DNA from 3 places in the Shewanella zhuhaiensis genome. Region 2 is predicted to be linked to each of the others. Evidence: predicted binding sites of a transcription regulator. Region 2 holds the regulator's gene; each other region holds the start of a gene.
What was found. Region 2 encodes FliA, which starts transcription of late flagellar genes. Its sites were predicted from a motif close to CTAAAGNTNNNNNNNNNNNNGCCGATA; they were not measured.

Region 1: a site for FliA is predicted at 2,290-2,316, ahead of MJ923_RS07075 (flagellar protein MotY). Genes of this name have one in related genera too.
Region 3: a site for FliA is predicted at 2,679-2,705, ahead of MJ923_RS01640 (cytoplasmic protein). Genes of this name have one in related genera too.

The regions. Positions count from the first base shown of each region.
Region 1 is NZ_JAKUDL010000002.1:334,480-339,631, forward strand. Features, by position in the region: gene MJ923_RS07060 (Na+/H+ antiporter family protein) at 1-499, opposite strand, end outside; gene MJ923_RS07065 (peroxiredoxin) at 806-1,411, shown strand; gene rnt (ribonuclease T) at 1,513-2,208, opposite strand; gene MJ923_RS07075 (flagellar protein MotY) at 2,423-3,232, shown strand; gene MJ923_RS07080 (prolyl oligopeptidase family serine peptidase) at 3,879-5,152, shown strand, end outside.
Region 2 is NZ_JAKUDL010000002.1:95,644-100,795, forward strand. Features, by position in the region: gene flhA (flagellar biosynthesis protein FlhA) at 1-528, shown strand, start outside; gene flhF (flagellar biosynthesis GTPase FlhF) at 541-1,935, shown strand; gene MJ923_RS06005 (MinD/ParA family protein) at 1,940-2,821, shown strand; gene MJ923_RS06010 (RNA polymerase sigma factor FliA) at 2,814-3,533, shown strand; gene cheY (chemotaxis response regulator CheY) at 3,577-3,960, shown strand; gene MJ923_RS06020 (protein phosphatase CheZ) at 3,974-4,720, shown strand; gene MJ923_RS06025 (chemotaxis protein CheA) at 4,736-5,152, shown strand, end outside.
Region 3 is NZ_JAKUDL010000001.1:393,615-398,766, forward strand. Features, by position in the region: gene MJ923_RS01620 (M20 family peptidase) at 1-105, shown strand, start outside; gene MJ923_RS01625 (DUF3299 domain-containing protein) at 216-860, shown strand; gene MJ923_RS01630 (LysR family transcriptional regulator) at 1,089-1,997, shown strand; gene MJ923_RS01635 (hypothetical protein) at 2,140-2,430, shown strand; gene MJ923_RS01640 (cytoplasmic protein) at 2,447-2,647, opposite strand; gene MJ923_RS01645 (TlpA family protein disulfide reductase) at 2,752-4,155, opposite strand; gene MJ923_RS01650 (OmpA family protein) at 4,324-4,767, opposite strand; gene ohrR (transcriptional regulator OhrR) at 5,071-5,152, shown strand, end outside.

The sequences.
Region 1 (5,152 bases), 240 kb from region 2:
CAAACCCCACAGGAAGCACCATATAGGTGGTGACCAGACCAAAGGTCAGCACACAGGCCACCAGACGGCGGTCGAGCTTAAGCTTTGACATCAGGTGCAGCAGCGGTGGCACCAGTATGGGAATAAAGGCAATGTGGATTGGCAATATGTTCTGGGAGGCCATCGCCATGGCGAGGAGTGCAATGAGCAGCAAAATACGCACGGCGCCGAGGGCTTGGGTATCGTTTTCCCGGCCAAGCTTTTTAATCACCGACTGGGAGATAACAGTGGTGAGTCCGGAATGGGACAGGGCAACCGCAAAGGCGCCCAGCAGCGCATAACTCAGGGCGATCTGGGCGCCGCCGCCAAGGCCGGTATTAAAGGCATTTATGGTGGCAGAGATATCCATCCCGCCCCACAGCCCCGCTGCCAGGGCGCTGATGGTCAGCGCAATAACCACGTTTACCCGCGCAAGGCTCAGGCCCAGCATCAGGCAAACCGCAATAACCACGGAGTTCATCATGAAAAAGTCTTCATCGAGTCAAAAGGGCTATTTTTGACAGTCTTTCCCACGCTTGTCCAGCAGCTTGCCTGAAATGACGCTGAAATTTGGCAATTGTGATCCTGCGCGGTTCCACAGATGCAAAGACCGTGATCTGCATAAGGGCATTACGGCGATAAAATACGCTTCCGGCCCCTTCTGTATGGCAATTGTGTGATATTAATCCGATTTGGGTTGTAAGCGTACGGGCACCTCTTATAATGCTGAATATCCAACAGGAAAGTTCGTATTATCCATAGCTCAATCCATAGATGGAGGTTACCAATGAGCGTATTAGTAGGTCGCAAGGCCCCCGATTTTACTGCTGCTGCCGTTCTGGGTTCAGGCGAAATCGTTGACAACTTCAACCTGACTGCTGCCATCAAGGGCAAGCCAGCCGTGGTTTTCTTCTACCCACTCGACTTTACCTTCGTTTGTCCTTCTGAGCTGATCGCCTTCGATCACCGCATGGAAGAGTTCACCAAGCGTGGTGTTGAAGTAATCGGTGTGTCTATCGACTCTCAGTTCAGCCACAATGCATGGCGTAACACCCCGGTTGAAAAGGGTGGTATCGGCCCTGTTAAGTACACTCTGGTTGCTGACGTTAAGCACGAAATCTGCCAGGCGTACGACGTTGAGCACCCAGAAGCCGGTGTGGCTTTCCGTGGTTCTTTCCTGATCGACAAAGAAGGTATGGTTCGTCACCAGGTAGTGAACGATCTGCCACTGGGCCGTAACGTTGATGAAATGCTGCGTATGATTGACGCGCTGCAGTTCCACGAAGAGCACGGTGAAGTGTGCCCAGCCGGTTGGGAAAAAGGTAAGAAAGGCATGAGCGCCAACCCAGACGGCGTTGCTGCTTACCTGAGCGAAAATGCTGACGACCTGTAATGGTCCGGCCTGAGCGCCGATAAATAGAAAAGCCGCCCAAGGGCGGCTTTTTTGTATCTTGCTGGTGGCAATTGATGAACTGAACCCGGGGACGGCGATGGTTATTCAGCTTCCCCGGTTTCTCCATCGGCCTCTGCTTGTGCACTCTCTTCTTCATCTAGGGGAGCGGCCAAAGGCCAGCCGCCAAGGGCTTTCCAGCGGTTAACGATATGACAAAAGAGCTCTGCGGTGCGCTCGGTATCATAGAGGGCGCTGTGCGCTTCTTTATTGTCAAAAGGAATGCCAGCGATTTTACAGGCCTGGGCGAGCACTGTGTGACCAAGGGCCAAGCCCGACAGACAGGCGGTATCGAAGGTGGCAAAGGGATGGAAGGGCGTCCGCTTCACGCCACTGCGTTCAATTGCCTTGGTGACAAAACCATGGTCGAAGGCGGCGTTGTGGGCCACCACCACGGCGCGGTGGCAATCGCTGGCCTTCATGCCTTTGCGTACGGCCTTGAAGATCTCCAAAAAGGCCTCTTTTTCACTGACAGCACCGCGAAGCGGGTTATTGGGGTCAATACCATTAAAGGCCAGGGCGGCCGGTTCCAGATTGGCCCCCTCAAATGGCTCGATATGGAAATGCAGTGTCTTGTCCAGACCCAATACACCGTCATCATCCATTTTCAGCAGGGTGACGGCAATTTCCAGCAAGGCATCGGTTTGGGCATTAAAGCCCGCGGTCTCAACATCGATAACCACAGGATAGTAGCCACGGAACCTGTATTTGAGCTTGTTGGGGTTGAAGGCGTCGGACATCAGAACTCTCTGGCAATTTCAAAGGGCGCTATTATGCTAAAAGCAAAACGGGCTGTCATGTTTGATTGTACAAAATCCAGGCTAAAGAAACCCTTGTTTTGGTCGATACCCTCAAGGTAGGCACACTCAGGTGAGATTTCTTATGTGGTGTAATTGGTGGCGTAAATGCCTTGTGGTACCCGTGTTGCTGTTGCCTTTAGGGGCGGCGGCGGACATGCGTCATTATGTGGCATCCATAGACGACTCGCATTGGCGACTGGCAGAAAACTCACGCATTCGCTGCTCGCTCGAGCACGATATCCCGGCTTACGGCAAGGCGGTATTCTCCAGTGCTGCCGGAAAAGAGCAGAACTTGCTGTTTACTCTGGATATGTGGACCAAGCCGGATGCGGCCACCCAGGCAACGCTGGTCAGCAAGGCGCCGGCGTGGCGCCCGGGAGAGCAGCAAAAAAACATCACCCGCCTTAGCTACATGAAAGACTTCAACGGTGAAGTGCCGAAAAAAGCCGCCTGGTCGATGCTGACCGAATTGGAGCGCGGCCGAGAGCCTACCTTTTACTACGCCGATTGGTACAACAGCGACAACAAGGTTGCCGTGGGCCTGTCTGCTGCCAATTTCCGCCGTAAATACAGCGAGTTTCGTCAGTGTCTGTCGGGGCTCTTACCCTACAATTTCGACGATATCGCCTTTACAGTGCTCAATTACGAGGCTGGTGGTACTGAGCTGACCCGTTTTTCCAAGGCCCAGCTTGCCCGGGTGCAGGAGTATTTGAGTCAGGACCCGGAAGTTGAGCTGATTGTGATTAATGCCTACACCGACAGTTATGGTGGTCGCAGCATCAACCAGAAGGTGTCGGATAAGCGCGCCGCCTCGGTGAAGGAGTTTTTTGTCAGCAAGGGGATCCCGGCCAATCGCATTCAAACCGAAGGCCATGGCGAGACCCGCCATGTAGCATCAAACCAGGGGGCGGATGAGCGCGCCCGCAACCGCCGGGTCGTGGTGCAAATTACCAAGGCAATTTAACACCTATTGAACGAGAAAGGCCGCACAGCGCGGCCTTTTTTGTTGTGCGGATGCAGCAAAGCAATGCATAAAAAAAAGCCCGCTTGAAACCAAGCGGGCCGCAAAAGAATAAGCATTGCAATCAACAAATTGAAGGAAGGAAGTCAAGCATAAGAACCAGGGATGATATCGATGTGTCAGACACAGCGATAAAATGTTCTTTGTTTTCACAATCTGCCAGGCAGACACTTCCGGAAAACGAGGCCATTTTAGTCAGGTCGGATGAGAACAACAAACGAGAAAAATTGGAATTTGAGATTAGAAAAACTAATCACACTTTTAGTGATCTCTGTCACCAAACTGCCATAATACGCTTAAAAGCGGTTATTTAAGCAGGCGGCGAGCATAAAAAAGCGTATTGCATCGCTTGAACATGTTACGAGAGCATTAACAAGTGCCATTGTACAAAGTTTCGCCCCATCAAAGCTTTGCCGTTGCCTGTGGTGTATTTGGGGGTATAGTTGGCAGCGGCAATGCAACGCAATCCAAAGGATGTATAAAAATGACAAGCAGAATCAGCACCCTCAGCCTGCTGACCCTGGGCCTTGCCCTGGGACTCGGCGGCTGCCATTCAAAAGACACGGCCGTCGCGTCCGATAGCCGCGCCATGGCCTATCCTGCATCACAAGCCAGTGCCGTGGTTGAAGAAATCCATGGTGTCAAAGTAGCTGACCCTTATCGCTGGCTTGAAGAAAACAGCCCGGCCACCGAAGACTGGGTAAAACGCCAGCAGGCGTTCGGCGATGACTACTTGGCGCAGATCCCCAACAAGCAGGTGGTGGTTGACCGCATTACTGAGCTGTGGAACTTCGAAAAAGTGGGTGCGCCGTTCGAGCATGGTGAAAATTTCTTCATCTTTCGTAACGACGGACTGCAATCGCAAAACGTACTTTATGTGAGTGAAAAGGGCGGCGCCGAGCGTGTGCTGCTGGACCCCAATAAACTGTCTGCCGATGGCACTGTGGCCTTGTCCGGCGTGTCAGTGAGCGGCGATGGTAAAACGCTTGCCTACGGTGTATCCAAGTCAGGTTCCGACTGGCAGGAGTGGGCCTTTATCGATGTGGCCAGCGGCCGCAAGCTGGGCGATAGCCTTAAGTGGATCAAATTCTCCCGCGCCGAGTGGAACCACGACAACAGCGGCGTATATTACTCCCGTTACGATGCGCCAGCCGGCGGCGATATCCTCTCTGACGTAAACTACAACCAGAAGGTGTATTTCCACCGTCTGGGTGACGATCAGGCAAAAGATACCCTGGTGTACGAGCGCCCGGATAACCCGGATTGGGGCTTCTCGGCTTCAGTGTCTGACGATGGTAACTTTTTGCTGATCAGCATTTCTGTGGGCACCGACAGCCGCAACCGCTTCTTTTACAAGCCGCTTAAAGATCGCAGCCTGAAAGTGGTTGAGCTGATGAGCGAGCTTGAAGCCGAGTATCAGTTCCTTGGCAACGAAGGCCCTGTGTTCTACTTCAAGACTGACCTTGATGCCCCTAAAGGCCGTATCATTGCCGTGGATACCCGCAAGCCCGGCAAAGACAACTGGCGCACCATAGTGCCGGAAAGTCAGGACCCTATTGCTGCCGTCAGCATCATCAGTGAGCATCTGGTGGTGAGCTATCTGCATGATGTACTGGGTCAGCTGTCTATCTACAATCTGGATGGCGTTAAGCGTGAAGATGTGGCGCTGCCAGGCAAGGGTAAAATTGCCGGACCTTATGGCAAGGCCAGCAAGCCTTACTTCTATTATGTGTTTAACAGCTACGTACAGCCGCAAACCATCTACAAGTATGACTTGAACAAGGGCACCAACGAGCTGTTCAGCGCGCCCAAGGTGTCGTTCAACCCAGATGACTATGTGTCTGAGCAAGTGTTTTACACCAG
Region 2 (5,152 bases):
CCCAAGCTGGTGGATGGTTTTATTCCCGATGTGATGTCCCTTGGCAACGTGGTGAAGGTGATGCAAAACCTGCTCAATGAAGGGGTATCGGTGCGGGATCTGCGCACTATAGTCCAGACACTGCTGGAATATGGTCCCAAGTCCAACGATACCGAAGTATTGACTGCGGCGGTACGTATTGCGCTTAAACGTATGATTGTTCAAGAAATCGCCGGCCCAGAGGCGGAGATCCCTGTCATAACTTTGGCGCCAGAGTTGGAACAGATGTTGCATCAGTCTATGCAGGCTTCCGGGGGCGACGGTCCCAACATCGAACCCGGATTGGCCGAGCGGATGCAACAGTCACTGGCTGACGCCGCTCAGCGGCAGGAAATGGTGGGGCAACCCGCTATCCTGCTGACCTCGGGAATGCTGCGCTCGACACTGTCGCGCTTTGTGAAATACACCATTCCCAACCTGAGGGTGATTTCCTACCAGGAAGTCCCCGATGAGAAGCAGATAAGAATTGTGTCAGCCGTGGGCCAGTAAGAGGGTAGTACAGTGAAAATCAAACGTTTTTTTGCAAAAGATATGCGCGCCGCTCTGGCCCAGGTCAAAGAAACCCTCGGCGCTGACGCCGTGATCATGTCCAACAAAAAAGTCACCGGTGGCATTGAGATTGTGGCTGCGGTGGATTACGACGAGCCCAAGCCGAACCTCGAGCAAAAGCCAGCCATGCCCAATCCGTTTGAGCAGGTTTCGGAAGATAAAGTCTCTTTGGGTGGCCGCCAGCCTGTGCGCGCCAGCCGTCAAAAAGTTAACGAAGCACCGGCCGATTCATTGCAGGCGCTGCTGGAGCGTCAACAAAGCCGCATGAATCAGCAAATGGGCCGTGTGGTGGAAGAAGATGATATGCCTGCCTGGGCCCGTGGCCTGGAAGCGCCCGCCGCGCCAAAGATGAAAGAGGCGCCCCGTCAGGCTACTTTTACCCCGGATGCGGACAAATCCCGCGCAGGTGGCCGCCAACAAATTGAGCTTGATGCCATGAAAGAAGAGCTGGCATCACTGCGTAATTTGCTGACTCATCAGGTTTCTTCTTTGATGATGGAGCAAAAAAAGCGCACCGATCCTGTGGGTGCCATGCTGGAAACCCGGCTGTTGGAGGCGGAGTTTTCACCTGCGGTCGCATCCAAGTTGGCTGGTCTCGCTCAGCACTATACACCGGCAGAGTTGGTGAAGGCATTGCCACAAAGCTTGGCAAATATGCTTGATAATCAAGGTGATGATATTGTTCGTCGCGGCGGTGTGGTGGCCTTTGTTGGTCCAACCGGCGTGGGTAAAACCACCTCGATTGCCAAAATTGCTGCCCGTTTTGCTGCGCATCACGGTGCCGATCAGGTGGCTTTAATCACCACAGATCATTATCGCATCGGAGCCTTTGAGCAATTGGCAACTTATGGCAAAATCATGGGATGTCCTGTGAAGCAAGCTCATGATCTCAATGAGTTGCAACAAATTCTTTATCAGCTGCGCAATCGCAAGCTAGTATTGATAGATACCGCAGGTATGGGCCAGCGAGATATGCGATTAGTTGAACAACTGGACAATTTGACAGCGAACAGTGCCTTGCCGATCCGCAGTTATCTGGTATTGTCAGCTACATCGCAGCGCCGGGTGCTTCAGGACGCCGTTAAGCACTTTAAGCGCATCCCTCTGTCGGGGGCTGTGCTGACCAAACTGGATGAATCCGTGTCTCTGGCAGGAGCACTGAGTATCCTTATTCAGAGTGGCCTGCCGCTGAGTTATGTAACCGACGGACAACGTGTGCCCGAGGATATGCAGGTGGCAGATACTCTGTCGCTGGCTAAGCAGGCGCTCGATGCCCTGAATGAACCTGAGTATCAGGGTATCGATAATAATTTATGGTCGGATAACACGACCTGTGCGTTTGAGTGAAGCTATGACCCGTGATCAAGCAAGCGGTTTACGTATGATGAATCAGCCATATAACGAAAAAGTAAAAGTCATTGCCGTCACTGGCGGCAAGGGTGGGGTAGGCAAAACCAGCGTTTCCATCAATACGGCTGTGGCTCTGGCAGAAAAGGGCAAGCGTGTGTTGGTGCTGGATGCTGACTTGGGTCTGGCCAACGTCGACGTCATGCTGGGGCTTCGCGCCGAGAAAAATCTTTCCCACGTGTTATCGGGCGATGCGGAGCTCGATGACATCATTCTCCGTGGTCCCAAGGGGATTGGTATAGTGCCAGCCACTTCCGGTACCCAGGCCATGGTGGAACTAACCTCTGCACAGCACGCCGGACTTATCCGCGCTTTCAGTGAAATGCGCACCCAGTTCGATGTACTGATTGTGGATACCGCAGCCGGTATCTCCGACATGGTACTGAGCTTCTCCCGCGCCGCACAGGATGTACTGGTGGTGGTGTGTGATGAGCCGACGTCTATCACAGATGCCTATGCCCTCATTAAGATCCTCAGCCGCGAACACGGTGTGTTCCGGTTCAAAATTGTTGCAAATATGGTGCGTAGTCTCCGGGAAGGTATGGAGTTATTTGCTAAACTCAGCAAGGTAACTGACCGCTTCCTGGATGTGGCACTGGAATTGGTTGCAACAATTCCCTTCGATGAAAACTTGCGAAAATCAGTACGTAAGCAAAAATTGATCGTAGAAGCCTATCCGAAGTCTCCAGCCGCGATTGCATATCACGGTTTGGCCAACAAGGTGCTGAGCTGGCCTATACCCCAGCAGCCCGGCGGTCATCTGGAGTTCTTCGTAGAGCGTCTGGTGCATCGTCCCGAGTATCAAGAGGACAGAGCGAGTGAATAAAGCCGCGGCGTATACCTCCATGGAGGATAAAACCTCCATCGTTGAACAGTACGCACCGCTGGTAAAAAGAATCGCGCACCATATGTTGGCCAGGCTGCCGGCATCCGTACAGTTGGACGACTTGCTCCAGGCAGGCATGATTGGCCTGCTGGAGGCCTCGACCAAGTTTGATGGTGGCAAAGGCGCCAAATTTGAAACCTTCGCCGGGATCCGCATTCGCGGCGCCATGCTGGATGAAATCCGCAAGGGCGACTGGGTGCCACGGTCAGTACACCGTAACCAGCGAAGGGTAGCCCAGGTCATTGATGAGTTAGAGCAGGAGCTGGGACGGGATGCCCGCGACAGCGAAATTGCCGAAAGACTTGATATGTCGCTGGATGAATACCATCATATTCTCAATGATGTTTCTGTAGGGAAAATCATAGGGATAGAAGATTTGGGCGTATCTCAGGATGTACTGGTTCCCGATGGGGAGCAAACAGACGACATCTATGACGATCTGGCGGGTAGCCAGTTTCAACAGGCCTTGGCAGATGCCATTCGCCAGTTGCCGGAGAGAGACGCATTGGTGTTATCGCTTTATTACGATGAAGCACTGAACTTAAAAGAAATAGGTGCCATTCTTGACGTCAGCGAGTCGCGGGTATGCCAGATCCACAGTCAGGCGATGCTCAGGCTCAAAGGCAAGCTCAAGCATTGGACACACGTATAATTCATTATCGAGCAGTTAGAGTGTCAGCTCACCGGAGGAAACCTTGGACAAGAATATGAAGATTCTTATCGTTGACGACTTTTCAACGATGAGACGTATCATCAAGAACTTGTTGCGAGACTTGGGATTCAATAACACCCAGGAAGCAGATGATGGCTCAACCGCCTTGCCAATGCTTCAGAAGGGCGATTTCGACTTTGTGGTTACCGATTGGAACATGCCCGGCATGCAGGGTATTGATTTGCTCAAGGCCATCCGCGCCGATGAGAGTCTGAAGCATATCCCTGTGCTGATGGTGACCGCCGAAGCCAAGCGTGAACAGATCATTGCTGCCGCTCAGGCTGGGGTAAATGGCTATGTAGTGAAGCCCTTTACCGCTGCGACACTGAAAGAGAAGCTGGATAAGATCTTCGAACGACTTGGTTGAGCAAGGATGAGCTATGCAGGCACAAACATCAGGGCTCATTAGTCTCGAACAGGCACAGGAACTCGTGACGCTGCTCAGCGGCGGCGAGCAGGAAAAAGCCGATTTGCTGATCCGCGAATTGGCGGCCCCCATTCAAAAGGAACTCTTTGACGAAGTCGGTAAACTGACTCGTCAGCTTCACAGCGCCCTGGTGGATTTTCAGCTCGACAGCCGCCTGGCGGAATTGGCCAGCGTCGATATTCCCGATGCCAAAGAGCGCCTCAATTATGTTATCGACATGACTGAGCAAGCCGCCAACAAGACCATGGATGCCGTGGAAGAGTGTCTGCCATTGGCCGATGCCTTAATCAACCATATTAAAACTGTCACACCAACTTGGGACAAACTGATGCGGCGTGACATTGAACTGACTGAATTCAAGAGCTTGTGCCACGACGTTCAGCAATTGATGACCCGTAGTGAACAAGACTCAGAGCGGCTGCGTGAGCTGCTCAATCAAATTTTGATGGCGCAGGACTTCCAGGATCTGACCGGACAAATGATCCGGCGAGTCATCGACTTGGTTCGGGAAGTTGAAAACAGCCTGGTCTCCATGTTGACCGTCTTTGGCGAGCAACCGGTAACAGAAATGACCCAGCGTACCAGCCCAAGCGTCAACACCATTGAAGCCGAAGGGCCGATTATGAACGCCGAGCTTCGTCAGGACGTGGTAACGGGTCAGGACGAAGTCGACGATCTGCTCTCCAGCCTGGGTTTCTGATAAGGAGTCAATTTAATGGCATTCGATGTTGATGAAGAGATTCTGCAGGACTTTCTGATTGAGGCCGGTGAGATTCTGGAGCTGTTGCAAGAGCAGTTGGTTGCCCTTGAAAACAACCCGGAAGACACAGATCTGCTCAACGCCATTTTCCGTGGCTTTCACACCGTAAAAGGTGGCGCTGGCTTCCTTAGCCTGGCGCCCATGGTGGATGTGTGCCACGAGTCGGAAAATACCTTCGATTTATTAAGAACGGGTAAGCGCCATGTCAGCGCCGAGCTGATGGATATCATCCTTCAGGCGGTCGATGCCATTAATACCATGTTCGCCCAGACCCAAGCCGGTCAGGAGCAGGAACCTGCATCGCCAGAGCTGCTGGATAAACTTAAGTTGCTGGCTTCGGGTGAGCCTTTGCCATCAGAAGGTGGCGCCAGC
Region 3 (5,152 bases), on a different contig from region 2:
GAGTTTGAAGGTTTCCACGGTGTGAATGAGCGGATTTTGGTGGAGGAGTACGGTCGTTCAATCGGGTTCTTCTACACCCTGATGGAAAATCTGGGCCAGCTGTAAACGCTGAGCCAGCCTTGAAACCATCCCGTGGCTAACACCTGAATAGCCACGGGTTATCTCCTTCCCCAATACCTGCCGTCTGCTGCGGATAACGAATTGGAAATCCAGATATGAAACAGTATTTGTTGCTGAGTATCTTCCTGATGGCGTCAGTTGCCAATGCCTCTGAAACCAATGCCTCTGAAACCAATGCCTCTGAAACCATCAGTTGGGAGGCTTTGCGCCCAAGTGAGACTCGCGCAAGCGCTCTCTCCGGCGCCGACAAGGCATTGCTATCAGAAATTTATGCCTATGAGATGGCCTCGCAAAGCAGAAGCTTAAGCCCGCTGGAGCAAGATGGCTATCGACTGCGCGTCGCGCTGGCTGAAAAGCGGGGGCTGGACGTTACAGCACAAGTGGCTTTGCTGATGGATAGGCAGACATTGTCTTCATCAGTTATCCCCAACCTGGCGATTAAGGATGTGAAGCTTGCGGGGTACCTTATTCCACTGCAGGGGCAAGCTGCCAAATACACCCAGTTTGTATTAGTGCCAAACGCCAGTGTCTGTGCCCACACTCAGTTACCGCCGGCTGGCCAATCTGTTTTGGTCAATGTCCCTGCTGGTTACGAGCTAACTGAAACGTTTGAACCTGTTTGGGTTGAAGGAAATATTCAGACTGATGAAGTAGTGCACTCAGTTCAGCTGTCTGATGGAAATAGAACCATGACAACAGGTTACGTGATCAATGCTGCGAACATAAAAAGACAGGATTGAACTTCTGTTTAACCTGTACCGGACATTTAACCTGTGACCGATTTTGCATTGTGACTTGAGATTGGTGACTTGAGATTTGTGAATCGTCATCCGTGGGCCACAATGTTTGTGGAAGCAAACGTCAATCGCCCTTAAAAGTGATTAGGGGGCTATAAAGGCTGTTGCTTTGGGGTGAAAACGGCAAAAGTAGTGCTATCTTGTGGGCTGTGTCTGAGCTCGGAGACTGGTATGAATTTTAGCCTCGAACAGTTATTGGCGTTTGTGACTGTTTATGAAAAGCTGTCGTTCAGCAAAGCCGCGGTGAAACTGAACAAACATAGAACCACAATAGGTCAGGTCATCACGAATCTTGAAGATCAGTTGGCGGTAACCCTGTTTGAGCGAATAGGTCGTACGGTAGAGCCAACCGAAGATGGCCATCTGCTATATCTCTATGCAAAGCAAGTGATTGAGCAAGTTCGCTCGTTTGACAAGATGGCGCTGAGTCTGTCCTATGGCGCCTTGGGGCGGGTGATTTTTGCCTATCCGAGTTTTATTCCCAGTCATGCACTTTCCTTGATCCGCAAGCAACTTGCGCAAGACTTTCCCGCCATGCAGGTTGAATTTGTGGTCCGGGACAGGGAAGCAATCAAACAAGGCATTATCGATGGCAGTATTCATTTTGGCGTGGTGAATATTCATGACAGCACGGCTATGCACAGCATGGACTCCACCTTCCTCGGGCATGTTGAGTTTCTGCCGTATGTGCAGAGCAATGGCTGGTTGCATACTCTGGATAAAAGTCAGGTGGTCAATGCGCTGCGTACCGAGCGCCAAATCATGCTCAAGTCGCTGGTTGACGAAAGAATGGGTAATAAATTTCTGTTTTCGGCAAACCATGAACTTGTTGATCAGCAGGCGCTCATTATCAACATGGTCAGGGAGGGACTGGGTTGGGCCTGGTTGCCCAAGGCTCTTTCTGAGTCAAACGCAGCAGTTGATGGTATTTCGCCCCTCGATGTCGATATGATGTTTGAAGGTGTGAAATTACCTATTTCACTTTGGTGCCCGCAGAGTAAAAACATAAAGGATATCAAGCACTCCATTCTCAGATCCATTCGTGAGCAAATGCAAAATTACGCCCAAAATGATGGATAACCGATTCTTGTCTGCAAGGCTGCACAGGCTAGGCTCTGCCCGCTGTAAAGCGGCTCTGTATGAGTCAATTTTATTTGTCAGTCAGGCTCAATTCAGCCTGTACCTGATATCTATGTCAGCCACTGTGCGTATAGGAGCGAGAATGATGATAGCTATGCTACCCAAATGCCGGATGCTACCCAAGCCTCGGATGCTACCCAAGCCCCGGATTGCAGTTGTGCTGATGTTGGCCACTTTTTCAGGTGGCTGCGCGCAGGCCCTGTGTGATCTTCGCACCGATAAAGATCCCTATGATCCCCACGGTGACAGGCGTCAATGCGAGCGGCAAGTTGAGCAATACATTGAAACTCAGGCCGCAGAAAAGCAAAAGCGCCAGGATGCAGAGCAACAGGCGCTTTTGAATGAAGCCTTATCTGGACGGCGGACGCGCTAGGCGGCTGCTTCCGGGCTTAGGCGGTGGTATCGATATTGTGGCCTATGTTGCCAACTGGCGCTGACTTGGGAGCCGGTGCGGTGGCGGCGCTGATCAGATCGAGTGCAATTTGCCCCTCAACTTTCTGCTGATCCTTTGCCATTTGAGCAACCTTTACCCCAATGGCGCCGTGGCTCAGATTGGGTTCGATACTGCCTGAATTAATGCTGATTGCCATGAGTTACCTCTTCGTCTCGGTCAGATCCAGTTATCGGCTCCGTATCCATAAACTTTAGTCTTCGAGCCCTGATTTGCAAGGCGCGGCAATGCCAGTGGGCACGCTCATTGGCTCGTCGCCTTTGCTGCCAGTAACTTACGCCCAAGTAAAATCACCGTTGTCAGCAGAATGGAGCCCAGGATCAGGCCAATGGCCAGCGCCACGTTTTGCAGCGAGGTCGGATCCCACACCAGCATCCCCCCCAGGCCGACCATCATAATGCCCGACATGAGTTTCAGCGATTCGCCTTCTTTTTCGCTGAGTTTGCGTTTGCCAAGGGTCATGGCAAACACCAGCACAATCAGTGCCAGCGGAATGACATAAACGATGTTGTACATCACCAGATAGAAATAGCGCTCGGCCGCAGGCAGCTCGTGCATGGCCAGCACGCTGGTATAGATCATTGGGAAGCCTGCGGTGCACAGCAGCTCGTAGGCATTGGCCAGAATGGCCAATACTGTGGTGCCGAGTATCATGGCGGTCATGGAACTGGCGCTGGAGAGCTTGCCCATACGTTTAATCAGGCCCGTGCGCTTTTCGGCCGACATAGATAAGGTCACTTCGCCTTTCTCAAAGAAGAAGTCTTTAACGTTGATGGTGCCAGCCACAAGCGCCAGTATGCCCGCCGCCAGAATAATGGTTCCGCCATCGCCATCGGCGCCCAGCAGCTCAAACATGTTCAGCCAGGCTGTCATAAACAGAAAGTAGATAAAGCCTGAGAAGAACACGAAGATACCACCCACAATCAACATACGGCTGCGGCTCTTGGCATTCACCATAATTGACAGTAAGAACAGCAGTACGAAGAAGGCACAGGGGTTAAAAGCATCGACCCCGGCCAGCACCAGAGTGAGCAATGGCAGCGACAGTTGATCCGGTGTCACCACACCGACAAAGGGCAGTTTAACCGGTTGCACATTGCTGCTGGCACTGCTTGCTGTGTCGGCACCCGAGTCGCAGGTGCCCGCCTCTGAGCTAGATTCACAGGTGCCAAATAACGGCTGTGAGGTGGCGCCGACAGCCATCATGCCTTCATCATCGGCAACTACGCCGCCCAGGCTGCGATAGCAGTCTTTGAGTCTGCCAAGCAGAAACTGGCCGGTTACCTCGGCGCTGCTGTACCCCACGCTGGCCTTGCCACAAATGGCAAAGAAGGGCACTGAACGGGTGTCAGTTCCTGTTGCCTTGGCTACCTCTTGCCATTTGTCCCGTGCACCGGGGGCTGTGATCATATAAGACTCAAGCGAAATCCAGGGGTACTTCTCGGGTAAGGCGTCGATAAAGGGGTGGGCTTCGGCGCAGTGTGGACAGGTTTTGGACCAAAAGAAATACAGCTTCACCACCGGCTTGCCGCTGTCATCGACCTGATGCCAAATCGGCCCGTTATCATCATGCCCTTCGTGGGCGCTGACGGGTAAAGCGAAAACAGAAATAAAGAAAAGCAGTGGGATTAACAGTGCGCGGACCATATGGCCTCCAAACCCGCTTCCCGCGGGGAGTAAAGACAAAACTCTCTGTCTTTACTTTACTGAAAACCGTCCGGCGAACTAAATCGACCTGTCAAAACTGTAAATTGCATCAGAAAATCACCCCATTATGCGAACAAGGCATGGGGTGATTTGGCTGCATTTGTCTTGTCAGAGGGCGTTGTCGTTTGCGGTGGAACCCGCCAACATTTGGCTTGCAGGGGATTCCTGAGCGCACCACTTAAGGGTGAGTTCCCGTGTTTCTGAATCCACAGCGGTTCGGATCCGGCTCACCATGGGGCCACCAAAACCTTCCTTGCCCAGAAATTCTTTTACCCGTTCAATGCGGCGCTCGGCCAGCCACATGTTGTACTTCTGCAGCGCTTCGTCACCCTGATTACGGTTGAACTCGAACTCCAGCAGCAAATAGCCTTCGCGGGTATCGGCGCTGTTTTGGTAGGTTTCGAGCAGCTGCTTGAGGGTATTACTGCCCTCGGCGTTGAAGTACGAACTGTTTTTATCAAAACCTACGCTGCCGAGTACTGTACTGTCCTCGCAGGCTGCGTTGGCTGTGAATGCTGCAAAACAGAATATCGCGGTAATATATTTTAACATCCTTCACCTTTAAAGAACAAAATCCTGTATAACTACTGTTCTTTGGTGAGTCAATGTAAGCGATCACTTCGCTCATTTCAATTTGTCTGACAGGGGTTTAGGGTCTGACGTGCCTTTAAATTGAAACGTCAGAAATCAAACATCCCATGGCTGTTGGGATGCAGGCTTTTCAGCCGATAGAGGTGTCATTATTTTGGCTGAAAAAAATTTTTTACACCCTTCATAATAAACTCGCCAGACCAGTGTTTTTTTTGCTATAACACAACTAATTTGTGCACAACTTAACGCATGTGAGGCAAGACGGTGCAAGATTCTCTGGCGTTGGACCGACAGGTCTGTTTTTCCCTTTATCGGGCGAGCAATGCAATGATCCGGGCATACCGCC